DNA from 2 places in the Neptunomonas sp. XY-337 genome. Region 2 is predicted to be linked to the other one. Evidence: predicted binding sites of a transcription regulator. Region 2 holds the regulator's gene; the other holds the start of a gene.
What was found. Region 2 encodes FNR, which switches genes on or off when oxygen is low (the NO sensors DNR and NnrR bind a similar motif). Its sites were predicted from a motif close to TTGATNTANATCAA; they were not measured.
Positions count from the first base shown of each region.

Region 1 (15,176 bases), 370 kb from region 2:
CTTTGCGTACTGTATCAAGCAGAGCGTCCGCAGATACAATTTGCGAGACAAGCCCAGCACGCTCGGCCTCTTCTGCATCCATCATGCGGCCGGTCAAGCACATATCCATCGCCTTCGCTTTACCCACCGCCTTAGTCAGACGCTGAGTACCACCCGCTCCTGGCATGGTACCGATGCAAATTTCGGGCTGGCCGAACTTCGCGCTATCCGCAGCGACGATAAAGTCACATGCTAGCACCAACTCACAACCACCGCCCAATGCAAAACCTGCTACCGCAGCTACCACCGGCGTACGCGCTTCATCAATTGCACGCCAGCAATCACGTTGGATACGCGGAAAATCCGAGACGTAGAGATCATGGAAGGAGAGGTCCTTCATCTCTTTAATATCAGCACCTGCGGCAAATACTTGGTCACCACCTGTTAGTACGATACAGCCGACAGCCTGATCGGCCTCAAGTGCATCAACAGCTTCGCCTAGCTCGCGCGTCAGCGTTTGGTTTAAAGCGTTCATCGCCTTCGGGCGATTAAGGGTAATCACCCCTACGCCATCAGCAACCTCAACCAGAAGTGTTTCGTACGTCATAACCCCTCCGATTAACCTTTTGGGTGGCGACGGCTTTGCACCACGCGGAAACGGTTTGCAACGTAAGCCAAGTCTGACAAACACGCATTAGCAGCAGGGTTTGCACCCGTTGCATGGAAATCACTGTATGCCGCGCTTTGGTTCACAAAGATACCGCCAGTCAGGTTACAGCTTAGCGCCACACCTGCATCCAATGCCGCATCTTCAATCTGGTCGAGTACCGCATCGCTGCTCGAGTAGCAGCCCATGGTAATAGCACCGTGGGCTTTAACCGCACGACGAGCTAGCTCAATTGCGTGATTGGTATCGTCGGCCTTAACAACAAAGCTGATTGGACCGAACAGCTCTTGCATATATGTTGCTTCATCCGCTGCATCAATGCTCATCAGCAATGGGGAGCGCATACGCGCATTCGGGAAATGTGGATGTTCAACAACGTCAGACTCACGTACAACCGTGCCCAGCTTGTTGCTGCCATCTACGCGTGCCGCTGTTGCATCCGCTTGGATCGCACCCAAGACCATAGCAGCGCGCTCGGGATCAGACAGGAACTTAGTAATTGCCATACCCAGATCCGCCGCAACGTCGTCAAAGCTTTTATGGCCAGCATCCGTTTCGATTCCGCCTTTTGGCACGAAAATATCTTGCGGCGTTGTGCACATCTGGCCAGAGTACAAGCTCAACGTAAACGCCAAGTTACGCAACATACCTTTATAGTCATCAGTAGAGTCGATAACGATGGTGTTTACACCCGCTTTTTCAGTGTAAACCTGCGCCTGCGTGCAGTTTTGCTCCAACCAGTCACCAAATGCTGTGTTACCGGTGAAGTCGATCAATTTAATCTCATCACGTTTAGCAAGTTCAGCCGTACCCGGCTTCGCAGCATCTTCGTCGATCACCAAAGAAACGATATGCGGCGGTAGGCCATGCTCCTTGAGCACATCTTGAGCAATCTGAACGCTGATAGCCGCTGGCAAAATTGCCGCTGGGTGCGGCTTAACGATCACTGGGTTTCCAGTAATCAGGTCAGCAAACATACCTGGGTAGGTGTTCCATGTTGGGAATGTAGAGCAACCGATTACCAAGCCGATACCGCGACCAACAGTGGTGAACTTCTTCTCCAGTACTAGCGGATCGTGCTTACCCTGTGGTTTAGTCCAAGTCGCAGCCCCCGGTGTGTGAGTCATTGCCGAGTAGCCATAAGCTACCGCTTCCAAGCCGCGATCTTGCGCGTGAGGGCCACCCGCTTGGAAGGCCATCATGAAGCCCTGACCTGAGGTATGCATAACCGCATAAGCAATCTCAAAGCTACGCTTGTTCAGACGCTCTAGGATTTCAAGACAGACAGCTGCACGGCCATCTGCACCTTGATCACGCCATGCTTGGCGTGCGCTTTCCATCTCGGGCAACAACACATCAAGATCAACTAACGGGTATTTTACATTGAGATCAATACCATAAGGAGAAACCTCAGCACCCGCCTCGCCAACAATACCCGGCATATCAAGAGAGAACGCGCCGTTCAGGTGCGCCTTAAACGCCGCTTCACCGTCAGCGTTAGCCGTTTCGCCATAAGCGCGCGGACTTGGGTTCTCTGAGTATGGGCTCCAGTAGTCACGCGTCTGGATGGCATTTAGGGCGGATTTAAGTGTGTCCTGATGTTTTTCAAACAGTGTGCTCATGAGGATTCTCTATCATTATTCTGGTCTTTGTTACTTGCCAAGATACACCAAAGCTTGTGATACATAAATACTGATCAAAAACTATTTTGTGTATCTCTTTAGTATAAATGGAGTGGCATCTTTATACGTATCATCAAGGTAGCCCCTACCTAGCACCGTTAAAAGTGATGCAGCCTCGGTAAAAACCTGACATAAGAAGCGCAATAATCTTTTGCGATTTTGTAACTTGTTGACTGAAATTATTCTCCGTTAAAGTAGCCTCGCCACTACTATAAGAGTCACCTCATGTTCGCACCTACTTCACTCGCTACGATCTTAGTCCTCGCATCCGTGGTTGCATTGGGCCCGCTTTCCACAGACATGTATCTGCCTGCACTCCCCAGTCTTGTTGATGAGCTTAACTCCTCGATTGATCAGGTTCAGATTACGTTATCGATTTTTTTTGGCGGCTTTGCGGTCGCACAGCTCGTTTACGGGCCACTCGCCGACCGCTTTGGCCGTAAATCGATTCTGCTCGGTGGGCTGGTACTATTTACACTGGCGTCTTTTGGCTGCGCAATGGCCACAACTATTGAAGAGTTGATTGCATATCGCTTCTTGCAAGCCCTCGGAGCCTGCGGCGGCCCTGTTCTGGGCCGCACAATGATCAGAGACATCTACGGCCCCACTCAGTCTGCCAAGGTGCTGTCGATGATGGGTACAATTATGGCGCTCGCACCGGCAATCGCACCGATTATTGGTGGATATATGCTGCTATCACTTAATTGGGCGGCGATCTTCGTATTTTTGGGGGTATACGGTGCAATAACAACGCTACTCATTGGCTTGAAGGTTTCGGAGTCTTTAGCGCCTGAAAATGTCAGTAGCCTCCACCCTAAAGCCATCTTTGCCAACTACAAAACGCTATTCAGCAGCCCGGTTTTTCTCGGCTATACACTGTGTTGCAGTTTTACCTTTTCAGGCCTTTTCTCATTCCTCTCAGGCTCCTCGTTTGTATTGATCGACTTCTTTGGTGTACCGGAAGATCACTACGGTTTTTACTTCACCGCCGTTGTACTGGGTTATATGTCAGGAACGCAGATTGGCCAGCGTATTGGGCCGCGTCTGGGCATTAACAGGATGCTATTGCTCGGCACATTGCTCGCAGCCATTGCAGGTAGCGCCATGATGGGAGCATCGCTCTTAGGTTTACATAACTTATATTGGGTGATTTTTTGCCAAGTCTTATTTATGGCGGCCGTCGGTATCGTGATGCCACAATCTACCGCCGGTGCCATGAGCCCCTTTGCTAAAATGGCAGGTACTGCATCTGCACTACTGGGTTTTACGCAGTCGGCAATCGCTGCAGGCGTGGGTATGGTGGTAGGACATACATACTCAGGAACTCCGACCGTCATGGCAACGAGTATCGCGCTAATGGGCTTTCTGGCGCTACTGAGCTTTATTTTTATCGTAAGGCCTGCCACCGCGCAGCAATAACGCTCGACCACAGGGTAAAAGCCCTGTAAAAAATAGAGATCAAACCAATCTGCTATCGAGGGAAAGCATATGCTGATACAACCGGACCGCTCTAGCCTCTTGATCATTGATATCCAAGCTAAGCTTGCTCCCGCGATTCATGATGCTGATCGACTTATAAAAGATTGCCGCTGGCTGGTTGAAATCGCTCAAAAGCTCGACATCCCAACACTGGCAACAGAACAATACCCTGCAGGCATCGGCAGTACGGTACCGGAACTGGCGGAACTCATCTCCGCTGAGCAAATGGTAGAGAAAATCTACTTTTCCTCCGTCGCAGACCCCGATGCAGGCCAAGTGCTTGAAGCGCAATGTAAAGAACAAGTCGTTGTTATAGGGACGGAGTCCCATGTGTGTGTCTTGCAAACAGCAGTACAGTTAAACGAACAAGGGAAAGGTGTATTTATTGTCGCCGATTGCGTTGGCTCACGGAGCCCCGCAGACCGCCAACTAGCACTAGATAGAATGCGCCAGCTAGGCATCCATGTTGTTTCCAAGGAGATGGTGGTATTTGAATGGCTACAGAAAGCCGGTACCGATCAATTTCGAGAGATCAGCAAAAACTACCTTAGATAGCGCTTTTTGCATCCAAAACTTTGGGGTTAACGCCGCAAACAGAAAAATACACCACATAGAAACCCTACAGCATACTTTCGTCTAAACATTAGAAAAAAATAATAAAAATCTACTAATCCAAACAAGGTAGACTCTCCGGCGATAATTCTAACTAAAATCTGCTTCTCTTATGGAGAGTCCCTTATGCAATCTGTTGTCGATTTTTTAAACGGCATTATCTGGAGCCCTGCACTTATTTACCTGTGCTTGGGCGCTGGTTTGTTCTATTCCATTCTTACGCGCTTTGTCCAAGTGCGCATGTTCGGCGAAATGTGGCGCCTACTTTTCTCAGGCAATGCATCTGATAAAGGTATCTCATCATTCCAAGCACTGGCTGTATCCCTATCCGGGCGTGTCGGTACGGGTAACATCGCCGGTGTTGCTGCGGCAATCGGCTTTGGTGGCCCAGGTGCGGTTTTCTGGATGTGGGTAGTTGCCTTCCTTGGTGCTGCTACGGCATACGTTGAATCAACACTTGGTCAGATCTACAAAGAGGAACATGAAGGCCAATACCGTGGTGGCCCAGCGTTCTATTTTGAAAAAGCGATGGGCCAGAAGTGGTTCGCGTGGGTTTTCGCAATCGCAACGATCATGGCATGTGGCTTCTTGCTACCAGGTGTACAGTCAAACAGTATCGGTAATGCAGCAGAGATCGCCTTTGGCGCAGGTGCAACTATCGAAACCAGCTTCGGCGCATTGAGCTTCACTAAGATCTTAACGGCCGTAGGTATTATCCTAGTACTTGGTTTCATCATCTTTGGTGGCGTAAAGCGTATCGCGCAGTTCACTCAGGTTGTCGTGCCATTTATGGCGCTAGCCTACATTTTGATTGCATGTTCAATCATCGCGCTTAACATCGACCAGCTACCGGGCGTTATCAGCATGATTCTTGCTGATGCGTTCACTCCAATGGCAGGCTTTGGTGCTGCGATTGGTTGGGGTGTAAAACGCGGCGTTTACTCGAACGAAGCTGGCCAAGGTACAGGTCCTCATGCAGCAGCGGCGGCAGAGGTTGACCACCCAGCACAACAAGGCTTGGTACAGGCGTTCTCTGTCTACATCGATACCCTATTTGTATGCTCTGCAACAGCGTTCATGATTCTGATCACCGGTGCTTACAACGTACACGGTGCTGGAGATGCATTCCTAGTTCAGAACATCGCAGCGGATATCGCAGCAAACAGTCCAGCCTTTACACAGGCTGCCGTTGAGCAAGTATTACCTGGTGTGGGTGAGCCGTTCATCGCACTGGCATTGTTCTTCTTCTCGTTCACAACGATTTTAGCGTACTACTACATCGCTGAAACCAACCTGGCTTACTTAAAGCGTACCATCAACCTTCCGGGTCTGGACTTCTTGCTAAAAGCAGGCCTACTGGCAGCAACATTCTACGGCGCGATCAAAACAGCAGACCTTGCATGGGGTCTGGGTGACGTAGGTGTTGGCTTGATGGCATGGTTGAACATCGTTGGTATTCTGATCATCTTCTTCATGGCAAAACCTGCGGTAAAAGCCCTGAAAGATTATGAAGCACAGCGTAAAGCAGGCGTTAAAGATTACACATTCGATCCACAGAAACTTGGCATCAAAAACGCTGAGTTCTGGGAAAAGAAAAAGTAATGCGATAGCATATTAACAACTAAAGCCCCGACCTAATTCGGGGCTTTTTTCCTTCAGATGACAACATTTTTGCAGTAAAAGTGTCACTTTTCTAAATTAGTCTAGCCCTTATCAAGACATCGTATTAGGGATTAGACTCATGCCGCATTTCACCATGTTCAAAAAGGCCGCATTCGCTGTTGCGGTTACCACTGCACTGGCAGGCTGCAACGACAGCAACAATGACTCACAAGCCGCTAGCGAACTTACACTCAAAATTCTGCACATTAACGACCACCACTCTCACTTACGCGGAAACAGCGGTGATATCGAAATAGCAGGCGCAAGCACGGATGTAAAAATGGGCGGTTTTGCGAAGGTCGTGCAGAAGATGAACGACCTACAAGCAGGCGCCACCAACGTGCTTAAGCTTCATGCAGGCGATGCCATCACGGGGGATCTTTACTATACGCTTTTCAAAGGCGAAGCGGACGCCGCCATGATGAACCAAGTCTGCTTTGATGCTTTCGCACTTGGTAACCATGAATTTGATGATGGCGATGCTGGCTTAAAAGCCTTCCTAGATCACCTCAATAGCGGTGCCTGCAACACCGATGTACTGGCCGCGAATGTGATCCCAGAAGTGGGAGTCTCGCCACTCGCGCAAAGCAGCGCCACCGATTATTTCAAACCTTATACCATTAAAACCTTCGGTGATCAGAAGGTGGGGATTATTGGAATCGATATCGCATCTAAAACCAAGAACTCCTCAAGCCCAGATGCAACCACCCAGTTCCTCGATGAAACAAGCACTGCTCAGCGCTACATCGACGAACTAAGTGCAATGGGTATCGACAACATCATCTTAATGACCCACTACCAGTACAAAAACGACCTAAAACTGGCCCAAAGCCTTACCGGTGTTGACCTAATCGTCGGCGGTGACTCCCACACACTACTCGGCGATCAGTTTACTGCGCTCGGCCTTAACAGTGCTGGCCCTTACCCCACTCAACTCACCAATAAAAGCGGCGAACCGGTGTGTATTGTGCAAGCCTGGGAGTACTCGAACGTTGTTGGTGAGCTAGATATCACCCTGCAAGACGGCAAAGTGAAAAGCTGTATCGGCACACCCCACTTGCTACTGGCCGACACATTTGAACGCGACGACACAGAGCTTGCGGGTACTGAACGCCAAACCGTGCTGGACGCTATCGCTGCCAACGATGTGCTATCGGTCGTAATGGATGACCCAACCGCTGCCAACGTGCTTGCTGGCTATTCAGACCAAGTTGACTCACTCAAGCAAGCGGTGATCGGCTCCAGCACAGACGACCTTTGCTTAGAACGCATCCCAGGCCAGGGCAAAAGCGCGCTATGTGACGCTGCAGCCACCCAGTCAAACGGTAGCGATATCTCCAATATCGTTGCCAAAGCGTTCCGCACGATGAGTCTGACCTCAGATATCGCAGTTCAAAATGGTGGCGGTGTACGCGTCGACATTCCACAAGGCGATATCACGGTGGGTGACGCGTATACGCTACTACCTTTTGCCAACACGCTGGTTGAACTCACGATGACCGGTGCGCAGATTAAGGCGGTTCTCGAAGATGCCTTCGATTACGCTATCTCACCTGACGGCTCAACAGGCGCATACCCCTATGCCGCTGGTTTGCGCTGGGATGTTGACCGCTCCCAAACAAAAGGTATGCGCTTCAGTAACCTAGAGGTGATGCGCAAAGGCACAAGCACATGGTCAGCGCTCGACCTTAGCGCGTCTTATAAAGTCGTTACAAACAACTATATTGCCGGCGGACGTGACGGCTACCTAACCTTCGGCGTGATCTCGGCTGAAGAGGGTAAGGTCGTTGACACATTCCTCGACTACGCACAATCATTTGTCGACTACGTAGAAGCTGAAGGCTCTATCAGTAAGCTGCCACTGAGTGAGTACAGCACACAGAAATACTACGATGAAAACGGCGTACTCCAGTAACCCTCCAAGCCTCTGAAAAAAAGCCCGCAACAGCGGGCTTTTTTTCATTTCAAACCAAGGTCTAAAAAAGATCTTAAGAACAAGCTTCTTCAAACTGTCATAATTTATTTGTAGCCTGCCGCTACACTTATAGATGCCACTGAACGTGCAAGGATGAGAGCCTCCAGCACAAACGGCGGACGATATACGTCACAAAGTTTGCCAATGAATGGAGTGTAAATGGCTAACGTTTTTTACCTAATGGGTGCCTCCGGCAGCCAAAAAGATACACTAATCAACGCTCTAAAGACGCTGATTACCAATGACTCATTAATGATCGCTCCCCGCTACCGCGCCCCACTTCCAGCCCACATAGATCGTAACGATATTGGCCTATCATCAGAAGAGTTTCAACGACGCAGCGCCATGCAGCGCATCATTTTTCGCTGGGAAGCCAACGGTAATAGCTACGGACTGGGTAGCGAAACTGAAGCTTGGCTTGCGCTGGGGCAATCAGTACTCGTGAAAGGCTCTCGCGAAAGCCTAAAAACCGCCAAAGCTCACTTTGGTAAAAAACTGGTCCCCATTCTAATACATGCCGATAACAACCTGCTGCGCAGCCAAATGCTGCAATCAGGCACAGCATCATCCAGTGAGATTGAAGCACGCTTGATACGCGCGCAAGCGTACGTCACATCATTAGCCCCCCACTGCCACCTCATAAAGCTTGAGCGTGACATCAACAAAACTATTCAAGCATTGGAAACTTTGATTCGCATGCACTTAAACACCGAAAAAAACCACCACGAGGTGTGCGTAGATCATGCTTGAGTTTGTCTTCCTTGGCACAGGAGGCGCAGCACAAATACCGGTATGGGGCTGCACATGCAACGCGTGTCAACGCGCGACAAAAGACGCAACTAAGCAGCGCAAACCCGCCAGCGCCATGCTGAGCACTCCGAGTGGTAACACCCTAGTTGATGCCGGTAGAACAGACCTTGCCGAGTTATTCGCCCCAAGCGATATTCAGCGCGTACTCCTGACACACTTTCATATGGATCACGTACAGGGGCTATTTCACCTACGCTGGGGCAACATCGATCATGCCATCCCAGTATTCCGCCCCGATGACCCAAAAGGCTGTGATGATCTTTATAAACACCCCGGATGCCTAGCCTTTCAGACGCCGCTGACCGCATTTGAATGTGTTGAGTTTGACCTGTTCACCGCAACACCCGTTCCACTGCAGCACTCTAAACCAACGTTCGGCTATGTAATTCAAGCAAAATCCACTCGACTCGCCTATTTAACAGACACGAGTGGCATCGCAGATGAAACCGCAGACTTTCTAAACCAAACCCCTTTGGACATCCTTATCTTGGATTGCGCAGAGCCTCCCCGAAAGGAACGCCCCAGAAACCATAATGACCTCAATGAAGCACTACGCATTGTGCAAAGGTTACAACCCAAACAAACATTCCTGACGCACATCAGCCACAAGCTAGAGAACTGGCTTGATAAAAACCCCGGTTCCCTGCCGGCGAACGTTACACTGGCTTATGACGGTATGCGCATACCTTTAAATTAGAAAATGATGATATAAATATAAGACGTTTGTTGTATGTGCTTGACGCTCATCAAATCGCGAGCGCAAGTGGTGTTCATATAATAGGGGTGCCGTTTAACCAGTCAGGGATTCACCATGAAAGCGCGCCCTAATCCAACCAAGCGTGCTTGCCAACAGCAAGCCGACATACTGGTCTATCAAATTGATAACCGCCTTTACATCAACCTCACTGATCGATGCACACTTGCCTGTAAGTTCTGCCCTAAGCACAACGGCACCACAAAGGTACACGATTATCAGTTAGCACTAGGATCACGGCCAAGCCCAGAAGCTATTATTGAAAAGATCGGCGACCCAACGGCCTATGAAGAGATTGTTTTTTGCGGTTATGGCGAGCCAACACTGCGCTTAAAAGCGCTTGTAAGTGTTGCAAATGCCGTCAAAGCAGCGGGCGGAAAGACACGGCTGAATACAGATGGCTTAGGCAACCTCTTCCATAAAGAGGACATTATTCCACTACTCTCTACCTGCATTGACGCTGTGTCTGTTTCGTTAAATGCTCAAAACGAATACCTATACGAAAAGCACTGCGCGCCAAGCCTACCTCATAGCTATCCGGCAGTTTTAGCATTCATTGAACGCTCCGCCAGCTGGATCCCCGACACCACTGTCACTGCCATCGAGGGCTTAGAGGGGATCGATATACCCTCGTGCGCGCGTATTGCAGCGGAGCGTGGAGCAAAGTTCCGCTCCCGCGCGCTAGACGTTGTCGGTTAAGCGTTAGCGCGCTTCGGAAACGCGGTATAGATCAACTGCCCCTGAGCGAGGAAAGTCGATACTAACTCGCTCCCTAGCGGCATTCCCAAAAAATACCCCTGCACAACATCACAACCTAGCTCACGCAAAACCTCGAGCTGCTGCGCGGTTTCAACACCCTCTGCGACGACTTCAAGGCCTAACGAGTGGCCAAGCGCGATGGTGGCACTCACAATCTGTCGATCATTTGGGTCATCCAACATATCACGCACAAAGCTACGATCAATCTTCAGCCGAGACGCACTCAACTGCTTCAACGCGACCATGGAAGAGTAACCCGTACCAAAGTCATCAATAGCCAAACGCAGGCCCGACGAAGCGGCACTCTCGAGCATATCAAGCACCTCGCTACCAGCATCCATACACGCTGACTCAGTGATCTCCACTTCAAAGGTACCGAGCGGTAACTCCGAATCGATCAGCAGCTCAAGAAGCGCCTGAACGCCCTCCTGATTGCGCAGTTGCACGGGCGAAAGATTGAAAGAGACTGCACCAAACTGGTAACCGGATTCATCCCAGCTCGCGATCTGTGTCGCAACATGCTGCGCCACCCAAAAGCCGATATCGTCGATCATGCCACGCTTTTCAGCGACAGGAATAAAGGTCAATGGCGAAATCGCGCCGATCTCAGGATGCTGCCAGCGCAATAGCGCCTCAAAACCGATCAACTTACCGCTTTGGCAGCAAAACTGTGGCTGGTATTCCATATGCAGCTGCTGCAAGAAGCGCGCGCTACTGAGCATATGTGCAAGTTCGGCCTCGCGCTGGACACGCTCAGTCATCTCTGACTGATAGAAGATGTAGCAACCTCGGCCACGCTCCTTCGCCTGATAAAGCGCGATATCAGCCCGTGTAATCAGATCATCCGCACTCACGTGCTCATCGCACAGGACAATACCGATGCTGGTATTGGTTTTGAGTTTATTCCCTAAAAAGTCAAACGGCTGTTCAAAACACTGAATCACCTTCTCAGCCATGACCGCAATATCCGACGGCGTTGTCACACTGCTTTGCAGTATCGCAAACTCATCGCCCCCTAAACGCGCGAATGTATCGCCATCACGCAGGCTCTCTTGAATCCGCTTTGCGACCTCAATCAGCAGTTGATCACCTGCAGGATGCCCAAGCGAATCGTTCACCTCTTTGAAGTGGTCGATATCCAAAAGATGCAGGGCCGAGTGCTGACCAGAACGCCGATCCAAGCTCAACTCATGCTCAAAACGATCAAGGAACAAACGCCGATTCGGCAAACCAGTCAACGCGTCATGAAAAGCAAGATAACGGATCTGCTCCTCGGCTTTACGTCGGTGGGTAATATCGTGAAAGGTAACTACCGCACCAGAAACGCGATCATCGTCGTGAATTGGCGAACTCCAATACTCCACTGGAATTGAGTGGCCATCTCGGCACCAAAACACATCATGCTCAATTCGATAGCTGCGGCCATCTCTGATCGACTTCATGATACTGCACTCAAACTCATCAATAGCGGAGCCATCCTCACGCTTTGAATGAATCAGAGTACCTGCTTTGCGGCCGATCAGCTCATAAGCACGATAGCCCAACATCTTCGCTGCAGCCGGGTTGATAAAGGTCATCACACCGCTAGCATCGACGCCAAAGATCCCTTCATTGGTGTGCTCAAGCAACAAGCGTGAACGCTGCTCCGCAGTTTTCACCGCCTCTTCATAACTGATCCGATCACGAATATCCTTAAATACGGTGATCATGTAAGTGGTGTCTTCATAGACAAAAGGCCGTGATGAAACCTCAACGGGAATCTCTTCGCCACTGCGCAGTCTGTGCGTTGTGCGTGCGATACGCTGTGTATGCTGAATCTCCTGCCAACGCCGCTGTATATCCTCAAGCGAACATTTTGTATCCCAATCAACGAGCTTGGTTTGGTAAAGTTGTGTAGCGGGCACGTCAAAGTGCTTAATGGCGGCACTGTTCGCGTACACGATCTTAAAACCCTTATCTGGCACCGTGCAAATAAGCGGATCTAAGCTGATATCCACCATCGCATTGACCAACGATAGCTGCCCACTGAGCATCGTGTTCTCAGTAATATCGCGGCTCACGCCCAGTACGCCAACCATCCGTTGGTCACCGTCGTAGACTGGCGTTTTAAAGGTATCTAGGAGTACTTTTCTGCCATCTGCATAGGTCACCCATTCGTTGATGCGTAACGGCTTTTGGCTACCAAGCACCTCCTCGTCGCCACCACGCATCCGTTTAGCGCTCTCAGTATCTCCAAAGAGGGTGAAATCATCTGTGCCCACCAGCTCAGACTCAGCTTTGCCACTCATCATCTCGAAGGCTTTATTACAGCCAAGATACCGCGACTCGTTGTCTTTGAACGAAACCAAATCCGGGATCGAATCAATCAAGGTGCGAAGCCGACTCTTCTCCGCCAATAACGTCTGCTCTGACGCACGCTGGGCGGTAATATCGCTCCCAGATGAGAGAATTCCGATACGCTCACCGTTCTCGTCTTCGAGCATACGATTGTTCCAACGAATCAAACGATACTCACCTTGCTGGGTGATAATAGGACGCTCAATCTCTTGCTTAGGCTGTTTATCCGAGGCGAGTAAACGCTGGTAGGCATCAGATGCAGGCTGGCGGCTCTCTGGCGGCAGAAAGCTATCAAACCAGTTAAGCCCGATAGCGGCGTCTTGCTCGATCCCAAACAGTTCACATGCAAAACGATTGAGCATCGTGACACAGCCGTTATCATCGAGCGTGACAATGATGACTCCCGCAATATCGAGATAATAGTTGGCGCGGTGATGCTCCTGTTCTAGCGCACGCAGGGTTCTATTACGATCCTCAAGACTTTGCCCAATGCCCACGTAAACATCCTTACCACTGCTTGAGAGCAACTTCTGCCCATGCACTTCTAATGCATACATGGAACCATCTTTGCGCTTGTGCAAGGTTTCAAAGTGGAACAAGTTATCGTCTTGCAGTTGGGAGTGCATAATCTGCTTAAAACTGCCGCGTGCTACAAAGAGATCAAACGCAGAGACCGGCAACCCAATCAGCTCTTCGCGCTGCATTCCTAAATTTCGATAGGCAGCCTGATTGCAGTCAAACACAACACCGTTAGCATCAACCCAATAAACTGTAAAGTTAACCCGTTCAAGAACGTCGCGAGCATCACCCGGCGAAAAATGCTGTTTGCCGTGCGCAATCAACTCAACACCCAACAGGTTTTTATCATCAGCATGGGCACGAAATAGGTAGCAATCAACTGCATGATAACGCCCAGCCTCGCCTTTTAAACGCAAGGATTCGGCGTAGCTTTCATGCTGAATCTGACCGCCAGAGGGCAGGCGCGGGCGATCTTCAGGGTGCACTCTGCTGATAAAAAAATCCGCAGCTTGCCACTGTTCGATCGAAAAGCCTAAGAAGTCCGTTTCCTTTGATTTGAGATCCAGAAGGCATCTATCGCCACAACGGTAGCGCCCAATAATCCTTCTATCACCAGACTCCAGACGTGCTAAATCAAGCGTCTCACTGATGCTCATTTTTCTTCTTTTAATTGTCGAGTTGGAAAGCCGCAAAGAAAGCAAAAGGCGTTAATGCTCGTAAACTGCAGCCTTGCTATGTGACTCAACTATAGCACCAAATAAGCGACAACCCCTACGAGCTAAGACAAAAGGCTAACATCGCATAACCTGGATCAACACAAGCGAAATCATACCTAAATCGCGATAGCTGAACCCAGCAAAATACGTGCTGCCATACCCGCAGAAAAGCGCCCAAATGAGCGCTTTCAGCCGGTAGAGTTCAGCTAGACAAAGTAGGTCTTCAAGGGCGGAAAACCATTGAACTCTACTGAGCAATAACTGCTGGTATAGGCCCCCGTGGCTAGCCAATACATCCGATCACCTGGCTGCAAAGAGAGCGGTAATGTGTACTTGTGATTTTCGTACATGATATCCATGCTATCGCAGGTTGGCCCGGCAATAACCACCTCCTCCTCTTCACCATCACGCTCGGTACAGATCTGATATTTAATCGACTCATCCAGCGTTTCGATCAAGCCATTGAATTTGCCAACATCCGTGTACACCCAACGCTCTAGCGCGGTAGCTGACTTACGAGAAACCAATACCACCTCTGATACCATCACCCCAGAATCACCGACGAGTGAGCGGCCAGGCTCTAAGATAATTTCAGGTACTTCATCTGGAAAATCCTCTGAGAGAAAACGGGTGATCTCCTGCACATAGGTCTCGAATGGATTGGTTTTTTGAATGTACTGAGCAGGAAAGCCGCCACCCAAGTTGATCATCTTCAGTTTGATGTCATATTCGTTGTACAGACGATCCCAAACCACTTTTACCTTCGCGATGGCACCATCCCAAATATCGATTTCTCGCTGCTGAGACCCCACATGGAACGATACACCATACGGCTCAAGGCCAAGATCACGCGCCAAAACAGCCAACTCCACAGCCATCTCTGGGTTGCAACCAAACTTACGTGATAGCGGCCAATCAGCGCCTTCAGAGCCCTCGGTCAGAATACGAATATAGATACGTGAACCCGGCGCGACCTCAGCAATTTGACGAATATCTTCCTCTGAGTCTGTGGCATACATACGCACACCCCTCTCATAGAAGTATGCAATATCACGCTTTTTCTTGATGGTGTTGCCGTAGCTACAGCGCGCCGGATCGACGCCATGACTCAAAACCCGATCCAACTCATAGATCGAGGCGATATCAAAATTAGACCCCAGCTCAGCCAGCAGCGAGATCACCTCGTTGGCTGGGTTCGCTTTAACAGCGTAATATACGCTCGCGT
Region 1 covers NZ_SPLL01000002.1:613,303-628,478, reverse strand. Annotated here, with positions in the region: gene E4L36_RS06595 (enoyl-CoA hydratase-related protein) at 1-586, opposite strand, end outside; gene paaN (phenylacetic acid degradation protein PaaN) at 598-2,268, opposite strand; gene E4L36_RS06585 (multidrug effflux MFS transporter) at 2,554-3,747, shown strand; gene E4L36_RS06580 (hydrolase) at 3,817-4,362, shown strand; gene E4L36_RS06575 (alanine/glycine:cation symporter family protein) at 4,546-6,021, shown strand; gene nadN (NAD nucleotidase) at 6,161-7,996, shown strand; gene E4L36_RS06565 (hypothetical protein) at 8,216-8,806, shown strand; gene phnP (phosphonate metabolism protein PhnP) at 8,799-9,563, shown strand; gene E4L36_RS06555 (TatD family nuclease-associated radical SAM protein) at 9,678-10,319, shown strand; gene E4L36_RS06550 (PAS domain S-box protein) at 10,316-13,891, opposite strand; gene E4L36_RS06545 (type III PLP-dependent enzyme) at 14,158-15,176, opposite strand, start outside.
Region 1: a site for FNR is predicted at 9,603-9,616, ahead of E4L36_RS06555 (TatD family nuclease-associated radical SAM protein). Genes of this name have one in related genera too.

Region 2 (15,176 bases):
AGCAGCAGCCGGGCTCGGTGCGGCCAGCACGACCGGCACGCTGAATACTGGCAGCTTTTGATACACGCTGTGTGTGAAGGCGGCTCATACCCGTACGTGGGTCGTAGATCGCCGTGCGGCTAAGCCCTGCATCGATCACGACTCGAACACCGTCGATGGTTAAGCTCGTCTCGGCAATCGCCGTGGTGAGTACGATTTTACGGTGGCCTTTGGAAGCGGGTTGAATCGCTTCCTGTTGCTGCTCTATGGATAGGTCGCCGTACAATGGCGTGACTAAGCAACATGTGTCGAGTTTTCCCGCTAATGCGGTTTGCACTTTGCGGATCTCCGCGACGCCGGGTAAAAAGACCAGTAGCGATCCCGTTTCGTTCGCTAGCGCCTGTTGAATTGCTTCACTGACCCGCTCTGGTAACTGTTGCGAGTTGCTCCAGGGAGTGCTGTAGTGAACCTCGACAGGGAATGCCCGCCCTTCGCTGCGCACCTGTGCGGCATCTGGCAGGAGCTTTTCAAGATCGAGGCGATCCAGTGTGGCGGACATGAGCAGCAACTTGAGCGGAGCTTCATCGCGCAGTAGTTCGCGAGCTTCCAGCAGCAGCGTTAAGCCCAGATCGCTATCTAGGTTGCGCTCATGAAACTCATCGAAGATAACAAGGCCATAGCCATCAAGGCTCGGGTCGTTTTGCAGCATCCTTACCAGCACGCCCTCGGTCACCACTTCTATACGGGTCGTTTGGCTGACTTTCGTGTCTGTTCTGGTGCGCAACCCAATTGTTTGTCCAAGTGGTTCACCTAAGTTATGAGCTAGGCGTTGTGCCGCATTGCGTGCCGCAAGACGGCGAGGTTCAAGCATGAGAACTTTCTGCGCGCCTAGCCAAGGTTGGTTTAGGAGTGCAAGGGGAACAGCCGTGGTTTTACCTGCGCCCGGCGGTGCTTCTAGGATGAGCTCATGTTTATCTGCCAATGCTTTTTGTATAGACGGAAGAACCGAATCAATAGGAAGTGACATCATTGGCTATGGCTCGTTTGGAGATAGAGCGCGCACTGTAAAAAGCGCGCTGCCTTTTGTAAAGCCGCTATTGAGTATTGAGTGCCCGGTAAGACTGCTCAATCGCTTGGTCGAGGTAGTAGCCGTAAAACTCCTTATTGCTGATCCCCACTAATTTCTGGTGGACTTGAGCACCATCTTGATTCAAAAAGAGCAGGGTTGGAGTAAAGCTTGCGTTGTAGCGCGCTGCGAACTTCTTGGGTGATATTTGCGCACCATCGAAGTCGACTAGCAGCTTGTTACTGTCGACTTTGAGCTCGCGAATCTGAGCGGGGTAGGCTCGGTTGGCTTGCCGCTCGAGAGGTAACAAAAAATCTTCCCGAACCAGATCGCAGTAGCTGCAATCATAGCGGCTTACGAGTACGACATAGACATGCTTGTTTTGGTGAGAATCTGTGTTGCTGAAATCCGTGGCGCGCAGCAAGCTATCTTTGGCTTGCGCGCTAAATGCTACGGTTAACAGGCACAGAGCAATCAGTTGTTTGATCATTCTAATGTATCCATAAATTCGACGATCTGGTCGATCACTTCGTCAGCATAGAGGTCCCGAAAAAAGTGATCTGCGCCTTCAATGTTGTAATAGGTGACATGCGAGTTATCCACATTTGGCATCTTTTCAGGCAGATCAGGTACGGTATTATCTTCGCTGCCGCTGATGACTAACGTAGGTACGCTCGCTGTTTTTAAAAGCGTTGGTGTATCAAAGCGAGGGTTAGGCGCGTAATAATCAACAAAGCTTGCTGCTGTTACACGTGCATTCTCGCAGTAGATAAAGCCGGGCGTATCCAGCCAAGCGCTCTGGTCGCTTGCTTTTGCTCGTTGTAGCTCGTCATTGAGTGGTGTGCGATAGCGCTTTTGATAGCTTTCCTGCGCGTAATCTTCTGACCATGTCGCAGGGGCAATCAATACCTGCGCTTTGGCTTTTTCTGGGTATGTATCTGCGAACCACGCCGTTTGGTTGCCGCCGCGCGAGTGGCCGGCAAAAATAGGTTGTGTTGCCCCTTGAGTAGTTAACCAGTCCGCCCAAGCATTGAGCTCGGCGACGGCATCGGAGTGCTTATGTCGGTGGGAATCGGCGCAGTCGTACATGCCTTGGCGTGAGTCCAGCCCCAAGCTTAGGTTGACCGCTAGTGAGTTTATCCCCTCGTCACTCAGTAGAGACTGCAGTGTCGCGATGATCTCCATTTCGTTGTGTGCGAGCGTTCCGTGGGTCAACACAACGATATTGTCAGATAAGTTACTACCTTCTGCGATCGCTAAGTTAGCGCCAAGATTTAAGCCGTTGAAAGGTATCGTGACCTGCTGTGCGGCCAGAGATAGAGTGGGTACTGACAGGAGCAGCGTTGCGAGCGATCGCTTGAACATAGTGAGCCTCTTTTATTGTTATAAGCTTATATCGAAAACAATAGCAGAGGCCCAAACGAATGCCTAGAGACCTTCGTAGGCCAACATGGTGAAGACAGGAATATCTGCACCTTGGATGCGTGCGGAGCCCTGTAAATCGGGTAGGTCAATCAGTGCTGCGCTTTCGACCACCTCAGCTCCCAGTTTCTTGATCAATGTGCAAGCTGCCAGAATGGTGCCGCCGGTCGCGATAAGATCATCAAAAACTAGCACGCGATCGCCTTCGGCAACAGCGTCAGTCTGCATTTCAACCTCGGAAGTTCCGTATTCTAACTCGTAAGATTGAGAGACGGTTTCACCCGGCAGTTTACCCTTCTTTCGTACCAGCACCAGCGGGATTTGTAGCTGGTATGCCATGATTGAAGCGATTAGAAAACCACGTGCATCGATACAAGCAATATGGGTGATGTCGGCATCCATATATCGTTGTACAAATGCATCAGACACCATCCGTAGTGCTTTTGGGTCTTTGAAAATCGGTGTGATATCACGAAAGATCACGCCAGGCTCTGGCCAGTCGGGTATAGCTCGAACAACCGATTTGACATAGTACTCGTCATAGGACATGGAAAGTGCACTCCTGATAAGTCGTGTAACCACATAGAGTCTAATTGATGTGGCTCAATGTACGAATAGGGGAAGTCGGGTTTTAATTAAGACGTTGGGTTACACATAGAGATGGCTACTTCTTTGTGCAACTAAATTAACGCCGTTCTTCTAGAACGGCGTCTTTTTTTGTCCAGCAATCGTTAAATCGATAACTGCTGAACGTCGCTTTCCTCAGGGCATTCACCCGCGAGGCACTCGCCTGCTAAAGTGTACAGGTGATCCAGATCTAACAACTCGATCTCTTTACCATCGACGGTGATGAAGTTGCTTTTCTGGAAGCGTGTGAAAATACGGCTCACTGTTTCAACCGCAAGACCCAAGTAGTTACCAATTTCATTACGCGACATTGATAAGCGGAACTTCGATGGGGAGTAACCACGCGCTTGGAAACGTTGCGATAGTTTGACTAAAAATGTAGCAACACGCTCTTCTGCATTCTTTTTCGAGAGCAGGAGCATCATTTGCTGATCATCACGAATCTCTTTACTCATCGTACGCATAACTTGCCGGCGCAGCTCTGGAAGCTGTCCACATAAGTTATCGAGATTCTCGAATGGGATTTCACAAACGGTCGTTGTTTCTAGAATTTTGGCGGAGACAGGATAGATCGTATTATCAAAGCCACTTAAGCCTACCAGCTCACCGGGGAAGTAGAATCCCGTAATCTGCTCTTCACCTTCGTTGGTGATGGTATAGCTTTTTACGCTACCTGCGCGGATCGCGTAAACGGATTCAAAAGGTTCATCCTGATGGAAAAGGTGCTCGCCTTTTTTAAGTGGGCGGCTTTTCTCGATGATATCGTCGAGGCGTTCCATCTCCGTCAAGTTCAATGAAACAGGCAGGCATAAGGAACTCAAGCTGCAAGTATTACAATGCGCTTGCTGTAAGCTGTGTAGTATCCCTTCTTTTTTTGTATCACTCATGGCCATATCCTGTGTTGGTTTAAACATGCGAGCGGCTACTCAACGGAAATTATGTAACATTTCAGGCTTTCCTGAAAGTAAACATTAGATGATTCGTGAGAATCCTTTCGTTGGCTGCTGTTTGGGGATATAAGCATCAAACGTCATACATATGCGACGAATTAAAAGTCGACCAGCGGGTGTAACAGTTATTGCGTTGTCTTCCAGAGTCACAAGACCATCGGTTGCAAAGCTTGCCAGCTCAGCCAGTTCCTCTTCAAAGTAGCTTTTAAACGCGATATTGAACTGTTGTTCGATGGTGCTCGTATCAAGCTCAAAATGACAAATAAGTTGGGTGATGACAGCGCGGCGGAGTTTGTCGTCGTCATTTAGTGTGACTCCGCGCTTGATTGCAGTACTGCGCTCTTCCACGGCTTGCGAGTACGCAGCAATATCGTGTTGATTTTGATAGTAAACATCCCCGATTTGGCTGATCGCCGAGACGCCCATCGCAACAAGATCACAGTCTGAGTGGGTGGTATAGCCCTGAAAATTCCGGTGCAGATGGCCGGTTTGCTGTGCAACAGCAAGCTCGTCATCAGGTTTTGCGAAGTGGTCCATGCCGATATAGACATAGCCGGCATCGAGTAGCTTATTAATCGTCATCTCTAAGATGGCCAGCTTCTCTTCAGGGGAGGGGAGGTCCTCTGCGTTAATGTGCTTTTGCGAGCGGAAACGGTCCGGCATATGCGCATAGTTAAATACTGATAAGCGATCTGGACTCATCTCAATAACGGTATCCAGCGTTTCCGAGAAGCGTTGTAGGCTTTGTAGAGGCAGACCATAAATAAGGTCCATATTGATCGACTTAAAGCCAAGTTCGCGAGCTTTATCAAGGATCGCTTTCGTTTCTTCCGTCGATTGCACGCGATTCACTGCCTCTTGGACTTCTGGGTGCACATCCTGTACGCCAAGGCTGATGCGGTTAAAGCCGATGCGGCGAAGCGTCTCGAGCGTTTCCATAGAGGCTTCGCGTGGGTCGATCTCGATGGAGTAATCACCCTTGTCATCATCGCGTAGTGAAAAGTTCTCGCGTAATTTGTTCATTAGTTCAACCATCTGGTCGTCACTGATAAACGTTGGCGTACCGCCTCCCCAATGCAACTGATTAACTTGGCGTTTGTTGCTGTAGAGCGTACCTGCTTGTTCAATCTCTTTAAAAAGTGTGTCTAGGTACGGCTGGGCTTTTTTGCGGTTACGAGTGATCACTTTGTTGCAAGCGCAGTAATAACAAACGTGAGCACAGAAAGGTATATGTACATACAACGATAGCGGTGCTGTTTTATCCGCTGTCGTCTGTGAAGACTCGATGAGCTGTGGTTCTGTCAGCTCGCTGTCGAACTGGATCGCTGTTGGGTAGGATGTGTAACGCGGTCCAGATAGATCATAGCGTTTAATAAGATCTAGATCCCAAGAGATGGTGGCGTTATGGCTCAAAACTTATACCTCTGTTTAACAGCGAAAAGCGCAAATTATAGGGAGTTCTTGCGAATACGACGTTGACACTTATCAAGCTATAGCAGTGCCTGTAAACCTGCAAAAGGGATTGTGTAAATACCAAAGACAATGACCATCAATCCCGAAATAGAACGCACATACTGATTTGCCAGCAGGCTTTGTGCTTGTTGTGCCAAGATACCCGTTAGTAACATAGCGGGCATGGTACCTACACCAAAGGCTAGCATGAGCAGCGCACTTTGGCTGGCTGATTGAGCGGTGGCACTCCACAGTAGCGTACTGTAGACCAAGCCGCAGGGCAGCCAGCCCCAAAAAAAGCCCAGTGTTATAGCTTGCTTTGCTGACTGGACTGGGAGTAGCCGGGCTGCAAACGGCTGAATGAAGCGCCATGCATACCCGCCGAGCTTCTCGACTTGTAGCAGCCCTTGCCACCACTTAGCGATGTAAAGGCCCATAGCAATGAGCAGGAGCCCCGCAAACGTGCGCAAGGCAAGGCCCAAGATTTCACCTTTGAGTAGGAAGCCTAAAGAACCAACCAAAGCGCCTGCGATGCTGTAGCTGATCACTCGGCCAAAGTTGTAACCCAATAGGTGGTCGATTCGCTTTTGATGTTGACGCAACCCGATAGTTGCTGCGATACCGCCACACATACCCATACAGTGGGCACTGCCTAGTAAACCGAGTACGAAAGCCGTAACGACGCTCAGCGGTTCTGACACGTTAGTCTCGGTCTTTATCTTTTGGTTTGGCGTCGTCTGGAATCAGCTCGTTATCATCCTCGAAGAGGATGCTGTGTGCAGGGGATTCTAAGTCGTCAAACTGTCCAGATTTGACGCTCCACGAGAAAGCCCAGATAGCAAAGGCGACTAAGATAATAGCGATGGGGATGAGAAGGAAGATAATTTCCATTAGGCACACTCAATAAGCCAAAGGCTCATTTTACGGGTTTTCTACGAATAAGTTTAGTCAAACGCAGGGCATTTCCGACCACCACCAAAGAGCTGGCCGACATGCCGATGGCTGCCATATATGGGGCGATAAACCCTGTCGCAGCTAAGGGAAGGGCCGTAATATTGTAAAATAGCGACCAGCCTAGGTTCTCTTTAATGATCACTCGGGTTTTACGTGCGAGTAAGACGGCATCGGCTAACTTAGCAAGCTCACTACTGATGAGCACAGCATCGGCATTAGTCTTTGCAAGATCCGTCGCACTGCCCATGGCGATCGAAGTTTGAGCACCAGCAAGGACAGGAATATCGTTGATACCGTCACCCACCATCACTACTTTAGCGCCTTGCTCTTGAAGCTTTTGTATATAACTGAGCTTTTCTTGTGGCGATACATTGGCTGTAGTTTTGTCTATATCAAGTGCAGAGGACACTTCCTGTACGGCCGCGGAGCTGTCTCCGGTTAAGATCTCGGTGGTGATACCGATCGACTTCAGTCGCTTGATGGTGAGCTTGGCATCCTTACGTAATTGGTCGTTTAATGAGAACCAAGCAACAGGGGCGTTTTGATCACATAACAAGAGCCATTGGCCATGGTTATCCGGGGCGTCGGTATTCGACAGAGCCTGATGGCACAGCTGCGACGCGTATTCCGGTTTGCCAATTCGATAGATCTTTCCATCAACCTTGCCTTCCAAGCCTTGTCCAACAGTAACGTTGACATCCGCTGCGTTGGTCTCTTTGTAACGATGGAATGCTTTAGCAATAGGGTGCTCAGAATGCGCCTCAAGCGCCGCGGCTATTTGGAGCACTTTGGGGCTATCGAGATCCGCTAGGGGCACCGTCTTTTTCAGCGTAAGGTTCCCCTCGGTAAGGGTGCCCGTTTTATCGAATACTACATGGGTTGCGCTAGCTAAGCTTTCTAGAACGTGCCCGCGTGTAATAAGCAGTCCTGCTTGGCGCAATGTGCCGGTTGCCGCGGTGAGCGCTGTTGGTGTTGCTAACGAGAGGGCGCAAGGACAAGTAACCACGAGTACGGACAGGGTGATCCAAAATGCGTCTTTTGGCTCAATTTGCCACCAGATGTAGCTAACAACAGTGGCGGTAACGAGCACTGCAGCAACAAAATAGCTTGCTACTTTATCGGCGACTTTGGCAACGGTGGGCTTCTCTTCATGCGCTCTGTCTAACAAACGTACGATAGCTGATAGCTTTGTGTTGGCTCCCACTTCGCTAACTTTGAGTTTTATGGGGTTTTCAACGTTGATCGTTCCGCCGATGATGTGATCCCCCTCTTGGCGGCTAACAGGGAGGTATTCGCCGGTCAATGCCGACTCATCGATTGAGGTGTGCCCTGATAGGATATAGCCATCAGATGGAACCGTATGGCCTGGTTTTATGATGACGATATCGCCCGGAACCAGCTCTGTGGCCGGGATTAGCTCTTCGGTGTCGTTGTTCAGCTTTATGGCGCTGGTGGGTAGAAGGTTCATGAGCGCATTGCCAGCCCGGCCAGTCCTGTGGCGGGCCTGCATCTCAAGATATCGGCCGATCAATAGGAAGAAAGTGAACATTGTAACGGAGTCGAAATAGGTCTCACCGCTGGCGGTAAAAGTGGCCCACACGCTGGCCAAGTAAGCACCGCCAATCGCGATAGAAACAGGCACGTCCATGCTGAGGCTTCGTGACTTCAGATCTCGGAATGCAGCAATAAAAAAGGGTCTAGCTGAGTAAAGGACAACTGGTGTTGCAATGATTAGGCTTGCCCAGCGCAGGAACTGCGCATACTTCGCTTCGATACCCTGAAAAGCGCCAGCATACAAAGCAATAGAGAGCATCATGACTTGCATCATGCCAAGGCCTGCAAGCCCTAGACGGCGAATAGCGCGTTTTTTCTCCTGTTCGAGAAGTTGCTCCTCTTTGTCTGGGTGATAGGGGTGTCCTTGATAGCCAATTTTGTAGATTGCTCCCATGATGTTGCTGAGAGATATCTCATCGTTGTTCCAGCGTATCCGAGCCCTGTGATTGGTTAAGTTCACGGATGCTTGGGCTACACCGTCTTGTTTAACTAGGTGGTGCTCAAGCAGCCAGACGCAAGCAGCGCAGGTTATCCCTTCGATAACCAGCGTTGCTTCTTTCTCTGTATCTGATGCATCAATCACGAACTCTTTCTGTATGTTCTCATTATCATACAGTTGCAGTTCCGCTTGCACGTTGCTGGGTAAGTCCTTTCCCGTGAGTTCCGGTGCTATGAATGAATCGCCCGTACGGTGCTTGTAGTAGTGCTCTAAGCCACCTGCGGCGATGGTCTCGGCCACCGCTTTACAACCAGGACAACACATCGATCGCGGTTTACCGCTAATGATCGCTGTGAAATGGGTGCCTTCTGGGATCTCTTGTCCACAATGAAAGCAAGCTTCATCAGTCATTTGTACGTGCTGATTCATTCAGGTTTACTGCTCCTGAGGTGCCATTTTTACAAGTTTTTGCTCATAGGGAGGGAGTACTTCCGCGCGTAAGCTCCAGTCTTCTGCCGCTGGGGCTAGATAGAGATAGCGTTTACCTTTGAGCGTATTTTGTAGTGACCCTGAGTAGATACCTGCGCTACCAAGCGCGCGCAACGTAATAGATTGGTCATACTGTTGGTGCGTTGGGTGCACAATATCGAGTGTCAGCTCTTTAGGGAGTGTATCCAGATTCCCTTTTAGCTGCATTTGAATATCGCCTGTGGTGCTATCAAGCTTTAAATCCGCTCGCATTTGCAAGGCTAGTGCTCTTTGGTTGGGAGCGTCGTTTATCTCATAGCTTCTTACTTTTCGGAAATAGTCTTCTTTGACGACACCATCCATAGTGACAATGGAGAGGTAAAGAAAAGACGTACCGTAGATAAATACCGCGATTAGTGGAGTTAATATGAACCATAACCAAGGTTGTTTATACCAAGGCTTGGCTGCTTCTATCGCGTCTAGATCTTTTTCGTTGTTCATAAAAAACTGCACTCAAAAAAATAGCTGCCGGGAGTGGCAGCTATTTTAACCTATTTCATCACAAGAGTGTTCAGCGGCGTGGAGCAGGACCGATAAATCGATTCTCCTCTATCACTAAAATGCTCTCGTCGTCTAATGCCTGCACGGTAAACGTAATGTTGTAGTTGGCTCGTTCTAGCTGGTTTGGATCAACATGTACCCTGATTGGATAATCAAGCAACTCACCTGACTTAATTGTTACAACTGGGTTGTTGATAAGCTCCAAACCGTCGATACCGCTGATACTAATCTTATAGCGGTGGTCGATCTGCTCTTTGTTAGCCAGCTTCAACTGATATACGTTTTCAATCTTACCATTGGATGTTTCGTTGTATAGCTGACCGCGATCACGCAAGATGTCTACTTCTAGTGGAACGCGTGTAAAGATGGTGTATCCGAATGCGATACACATGGCGATCAACACAACAAAGTATCCAATGAGTCGAGGGCGCAGAAGATGCGTTTTGTTTCCGTCTAGTTGGTGCTCGGTTGTATAGCGTACTAAGCCCGGTTCATAGCCCATACGATTCATAATATCGTCACAGGCATCAACACATGCCCCACATGCCACGCATTCGTACTGTAGCCCATCCCGAATATCGATACCCACTGGGCAAACATGAACACAGGCGCCACAGTCAATACAATCGCCAAGGCCTTCAGCCTTATAGTCGATCTTCTTGCTACGTTTACCGCGTCGCTCACCGCGACTATCGTCGTAGGAGATAATCAGTGTGTCTTGGTCAAACATAACACTTTGGAAACGAGCGTACGGGCACATATAGATACAGACCTGCTCACGGAGCCAGCCAGCATTGGCATAGGTCGCAACGGCGATAAATCCGATCCACCAAGTTTCCCAAGGCCCAAGATTCCAAGTAGCAACGTTGCCGACAAGCTCACGAATAGGTGAGAAGTACCCTACAAAAGCGATCGCCGAGGTGACAGCAATAAACACCCAGAGTAGATGTTTAAGCGCTTTCTTGCGTGCTTTGGTGCCGCTCCATGGTGATTTGTCGAGCTTCATGCGTTGGTTGCGATCGCCTTCTGCAACACGTTCGGCCCAGATAAATAGCCAAGTCCATACGAATTGCGGACAGGCGTAGCCACACCATAGTCGGCCAGCGAATACGGTGACAAAAAAGAGCGTAAAAGCCAGAATAATTAGTAGCCACGAGAGCAGCATGAAATCCTGGGGCCAGAAGGTCATCCCAAAGACGTGGAATTGGCGGTTTGGTAAGTCGAATAAAACGGCTTGGCGCCCATCCCACTGGATCCACGAAAACGTGTAGAACATCACCAGCATCATAGCGCCAGAGATTATGCGAAAGTTCTTGAAGATGCCCTTATAGAATTTGACATAGATATGCTCTCGTTTGGCATATAAGTCGTAACTTTCTTTCTCTTTCTTCGATGCTGGAGTTACATCTTTTACTGGTATTTGGTTCATGCCTGTGCTCGCAAGCTGAGAAATAAATTATACGAATTGCTAGTCTATTAGCTAACATTAATATTATACCGATCCCAACAAAAAAAGGGCGATATGGTTTTAGCCATATCGCCCTTTTTGTTGATAGTTGTCAATTACTGATTTGACAAGCTATACACGTATGCAGTGATCAGTTTGATCTTCTCTTCGCTCAACAAGTCTTTGTGAGCAGGCATGACACCGTTACGGCCCGCACGAATAGTGTGTGCAATCTCTGCGAAAGAGTTGCCATACAACCAAACGTCGTCAGTCAGGTTCGGTGCACCAAGCGCTTGCATACCCTTACCGTCAACGCCGTGACATGCGGTACACAGAGCCTGGAACTGAGTCTTACCGCGTGCAGCTGCTTCGCTATCAGCTTCGCTGCCGGAAAGTGTTAGGACGTAACTAGTAACGTCACGAACGCCTTCCTCACCGAGTACCGCACCCCAAGCTGGCATAGCACCTTGGCGACCATGCACGATCGTTTGCATGATTGCGTCTGGGTTACCGCCGTACAACCAATCACTATCCGTTAGGTTAGGGAAGCCGTGTGCTCCCGTACCCGCTGTGCCGTGGCACAAAGAACAGTTGTTAGCAAACATGCGCTGACCCATTTTTAAGCCTGCTTCGTTCTCAGGCTTAATTAGGTCTTCTACGGATAGTGCGGCATATTTTGCGAAAACTGGGCGATAGTTTTCTTCAGCGTGTGCCATCTCTTCTTCCCACTGGCCTGTAGAGGTCCAGCCGAGTAGGCCCTTAAAGTTACCAAGGCCTGGGTATAGAACAAGATAAACAAGACCGAAGACAACTGTTGCCAAAAACATTTGGAACCACCACTTAGGCAACGGGTTATCGTATTCTTCGATACCGTCGAAGGAGTGGCCAACTGTTTGATCAGTTTCCTCTTTATAGTTTTCGCTCTTGCGTGTCTGGAAGAGCAACCAGGTGCAGCCCAAAATAACTGCTAAGGTAATAATTGTTACCCATGCGCTCCAAAAAGCACTCATTTTTCTACTCTCCTGCTATGGGTCTCTTCAACCAGCTCTTTATCATCTTCCTCTGCATCAGCAAAAGGTGCTTGAGCCGCTTCATCGAATCGTTTTTTGTTGCCAGGTAGTAATACCCAGATAAACAATCCGATGAAGGTAATCAGCATGATTACAGGGATGAAGGGACCATAAACATCGTAACTCACTGGTTTTTACCGTTTGTTTGTGTAGTTAGGGTGGGTTTTACCCAGCGCCTGAAGGTAAGCGACCAGCGCGTCGATTTCGTATTTGCCAGCAACATCGTCTTGTGCCGATGCAATCTGCTCATCAGTGTACGGAACACCCACTTTACGCAGAGCTGTCATCTTCGCTGCAGTATCTTTACCCGTCAGCTTCTCTTCGAAAAGCCAAGGGTAAGACGGCATCTTAGATTCAGGTACTACATCACGTGGGTTGTACAAGTGAGCACGATGCCAGTCGTCAGAGTATCGGCCGCCTACACGAGCGATATCTGGACCAGTACGCTTAGAACCCCATAGGAATGGGTGCTCATATACGAACTCGTTTGCAGTTGAGAAGTGTCCATAACGCTCTGTTTCAGCGCGGAAAGGACGAATCATCTGAGTGTGACATACGTGACAGCCTTCGCGGATGTAGATGTCACGACCTTCTAGCTCAACTGCGTTATAAGTACGCAGGCCTTCAATTGGCTTGGAGGTAGAAGCCTGGAAGAACAAAGGTACGATCTCAGCCAGACCACCACCGCTGATAACGATGATGATCAAAAGGATCATTAGGCCAATATTCTTTTCAATCGTTTCATGCTTGATCATTTTCTATGCTCCTTATCCGCTTATGCTACCTGCGGAGCAACGTCTGCTGCTGGGGCTGTACTGTTTTTACGAACAGTTTGCCACGTGTTATAAGCCATCAGCACCATACCAAGAACCCAGAACATACCGCCTAACCAGCGGACGAAGTAACCAGGGTGAGATGCTTCTAGGGCTTCAACGAAGCTGTAAGTCAATGTGCCGTCTTCGTTTACCGCACGCCACATTAGGCCTTGTAGAATACCGTTTACCCACATCGCACAGATGTAAAGTACTGTACCTACAGTTGCTAGCCAGAAGTGAGTGTTGATCAAGCTAACGCTCCACATTTGCGCTTTGCCGAATAGGCGAGGGATCATGTGGTAAGTCGCACCTACCGAGATCATCGCAACCCAACCAAGAGCACCCGCGTGAACGTGGCCGACTGTCCAGTCAGTATTGTGAGACAGCGCGTTTACTGTCTTGATAGACATCATTGGGCCTTCGAACGTAGACATACCGTAGAAAGACAAAGATACAACCAAGAAACGTAGTACAGGGTCTGTACGTAGTTTGTGCCATGCGCCAGACAGCGTCATCATACCGTTGATCATACCACCCCAAGATGGTGCTAGTAGGATCAAAGACATAACCATCGCTACAGACTGAGTCCAATCTGGAAGTGCGGAGTAGTGAAGGTGGTGACCACCCGCCCACATGTAAGTCGCGATTAGCGCCCAGAAGTGAACGATAGACAGACGGTAAGAGTAGATTGGACGCTCAGCCTGCTTCGGTACGAAGTAGTACATCATGCCCAAGAAGCCAGCCGTCAAGAAGAAGCCTACCGCGTTATGTCCGTACCACCACTGTACCATCGCATCTACAGCACCTGGGTATACAGAGTAGGATTTCCACATAGTAACAGGAATTTCTAGGCTGTTTACGATGTGAAGAACCGCAACGGTAATAATGAAAGCCATGTAGAACCAGTTACCAACGTAAATGTGAGACGTTTTACGGTTTTTAACTGTTCCTAAGAAGACAATGGCATATGCAACCCAAACAATCGTGATCAGGATGTCAATCGGCCATTCCAGTTCGGCATACTCTTTTGCAGAAGTGAAGCCCATTGGAAGTGTGATGGCTGCTGCCAAAATAACAACTTGCCATCCCCAGAATGTGAAGGCTGCTAGGCCATCTGAGAAGAGGCGAGTTTGGCAAGTACGTTGTACTACGTAGTACGACGTCGCAAACAGCGCGGAACCACCAAATGCAAAAATTACCGCATTGGTGTGAAGAGGACGAATACGTCCGTAAGTTAGCCATGGTGTGTCAAAGTTTAGGGCTGGCCAAACTAGCTGGGCGGCGATTAAGACGCCCACAGTCATGCCAACAATACCCCAGATTACCGTCATAATGGCAAACTGGCGTACAACTTTGTAGTTATAAGTTGGATGTTCAGTTGCAGTGCTCATGTCAGGCTCTCATCAAAAGCTTGGTTTTAAAGTAGAGTTCCACGCGCAATTATCTGGCAATATCCCCCTGTTTTCAACGTAAATAGGTGAGTGAGTGTGGCGTAATGTCGCACCCAAAGTGCTTCTTATGTCCTACCTTGAGCTCTTTTTTAGAAAAGGGTTTGTTTTATATATTGCTGATTCTTAAGGTTATTTTTCTATTTTTGAAGTTTTTGTATTTTCAAAAATTACATTTTTTCAATTCTGTCTGATACTTTAGAAGCAGTTAAATTGGACGTTAAAAAAAAGTTTGTTTGATGCAGATCAAGCAAAAAAATGCGGCAAATAAAGGCTTATTGTTGTTGGAGGTGAAATGTTCGTTGATGGAGACCCTGAAAAGGGAGTGTTCCTGTTTGCACACGGTGCTGGTGCGCCAGCTGATAGCGAGTTTATGTCTCTAATGGCGGACGCCTTGGCGGCTCGCGGCGTTCAAGTAGTGCGTTTTGAGTTTAGTTATATGGCTCAGCGCCGCCACGGAGGCAGTAAACGACCACCTGATCGCATTAACAAGCTAGAGATTGAGTTGCTTGATTTAGTTGAGCGCTTTGACCATGACCTACCGGTATTTATAGGAGGTAAGTCTATGGGGGGGCGTGTTGCTGTCAGAGTGCTCGAAGCGAGCCGAGCTAAAGCCTGCTTTGTCTTTGGCTACCCTTTACACCCAGTGGGAAATACTGAAAACGTGCGTCTTGAAGGGCTAACGAGGGGCGATAAACCGATCCATATCTTTCAAGGTGAGCGAGATAAGCTAGGATCAAAAGAAGATTTTGCTGCGCTAAAGCTATCCGAAAATGTCGTTACGACGTGGTTCTATGATGCCGATCACGACTTAGCGCCCAGAAAGCGCAGCGGAGCGACTCAAGCACAGTACATTGATCAAATAGCAGAGAGGGTTTGCGCTGTTATCGAGCAGCTCCGTTGATGCGCGTCGCAACGTATCTA
Region 2 covers NZ_SPLL01000002.1:244,717-259,892, forward strand. Annotated here, with positions in the region: gene hrpB (ATP-dependent helicase HrpB) at 1-1,009, opposite strand, end outside; gene E4L36_RS04805 (thioredoxin fold domain-containing protein) at 1,074-1,535, opposite strand; gene E4L36_RS04810 (alpha/beta hydrolase) at 1,532-2,410, opposite strand; gene E4L36_RS04815 (adenine phosphoribosyltransferase) at 2,474-3,016, opposite strand; gene fnr (fumarate/nitrate reduction transcriptional regulator Fnr) at 3,199-3,981, opposite strand; gene hemN (oxygen-independent coproporphyrinogen III oxidase) at 4,066-5,457, opposite strand; gene E4L36_RS04830 (sulfite exporter TauE/SafE family protein) at 5,535-6,197, opposite strand; gene ccoS (cbb3-type cytochrome oxidase assembly protein CcoS) at 6,199-6,387, opposite strand; gene E4L36_RS04840 (heavy metal translocating P-type ATPase) at 6,413-8,872, opposite strand; gene E4L36_RS04845 (FixH family protein) at 8,879-9,412, opposite strand; gene ccoG (cytochrome c oxidase accessory protein CcoG) at 9,483-10,901, opposite strand; gene ccoP (cytochrome-c oxidase, cbb3-type subunit III) at 11,036-11,929, opposite strand; gene E4L36_RS04860 (cbb3-type cytochrome c oxidase subunit 3) at 11,926-12,117, opposite strand; gene ccoO (cytochrome-c oxidase, cbb3-type subunit II) at 12,124-12,744, opposite strand; gene ccoN (cytochrome-c oxidase, cbb3-type subunit I) at 12,765-14,195, opposite strand; gene E4L36_RS04875 (alpha/beta fold hydrolase) at 14,548-15,156, shown strand; gene E4L36_RS04880 (antibiotic biosynthesis monooxygenase) at 15,174-15,176, opposite strand, start outside.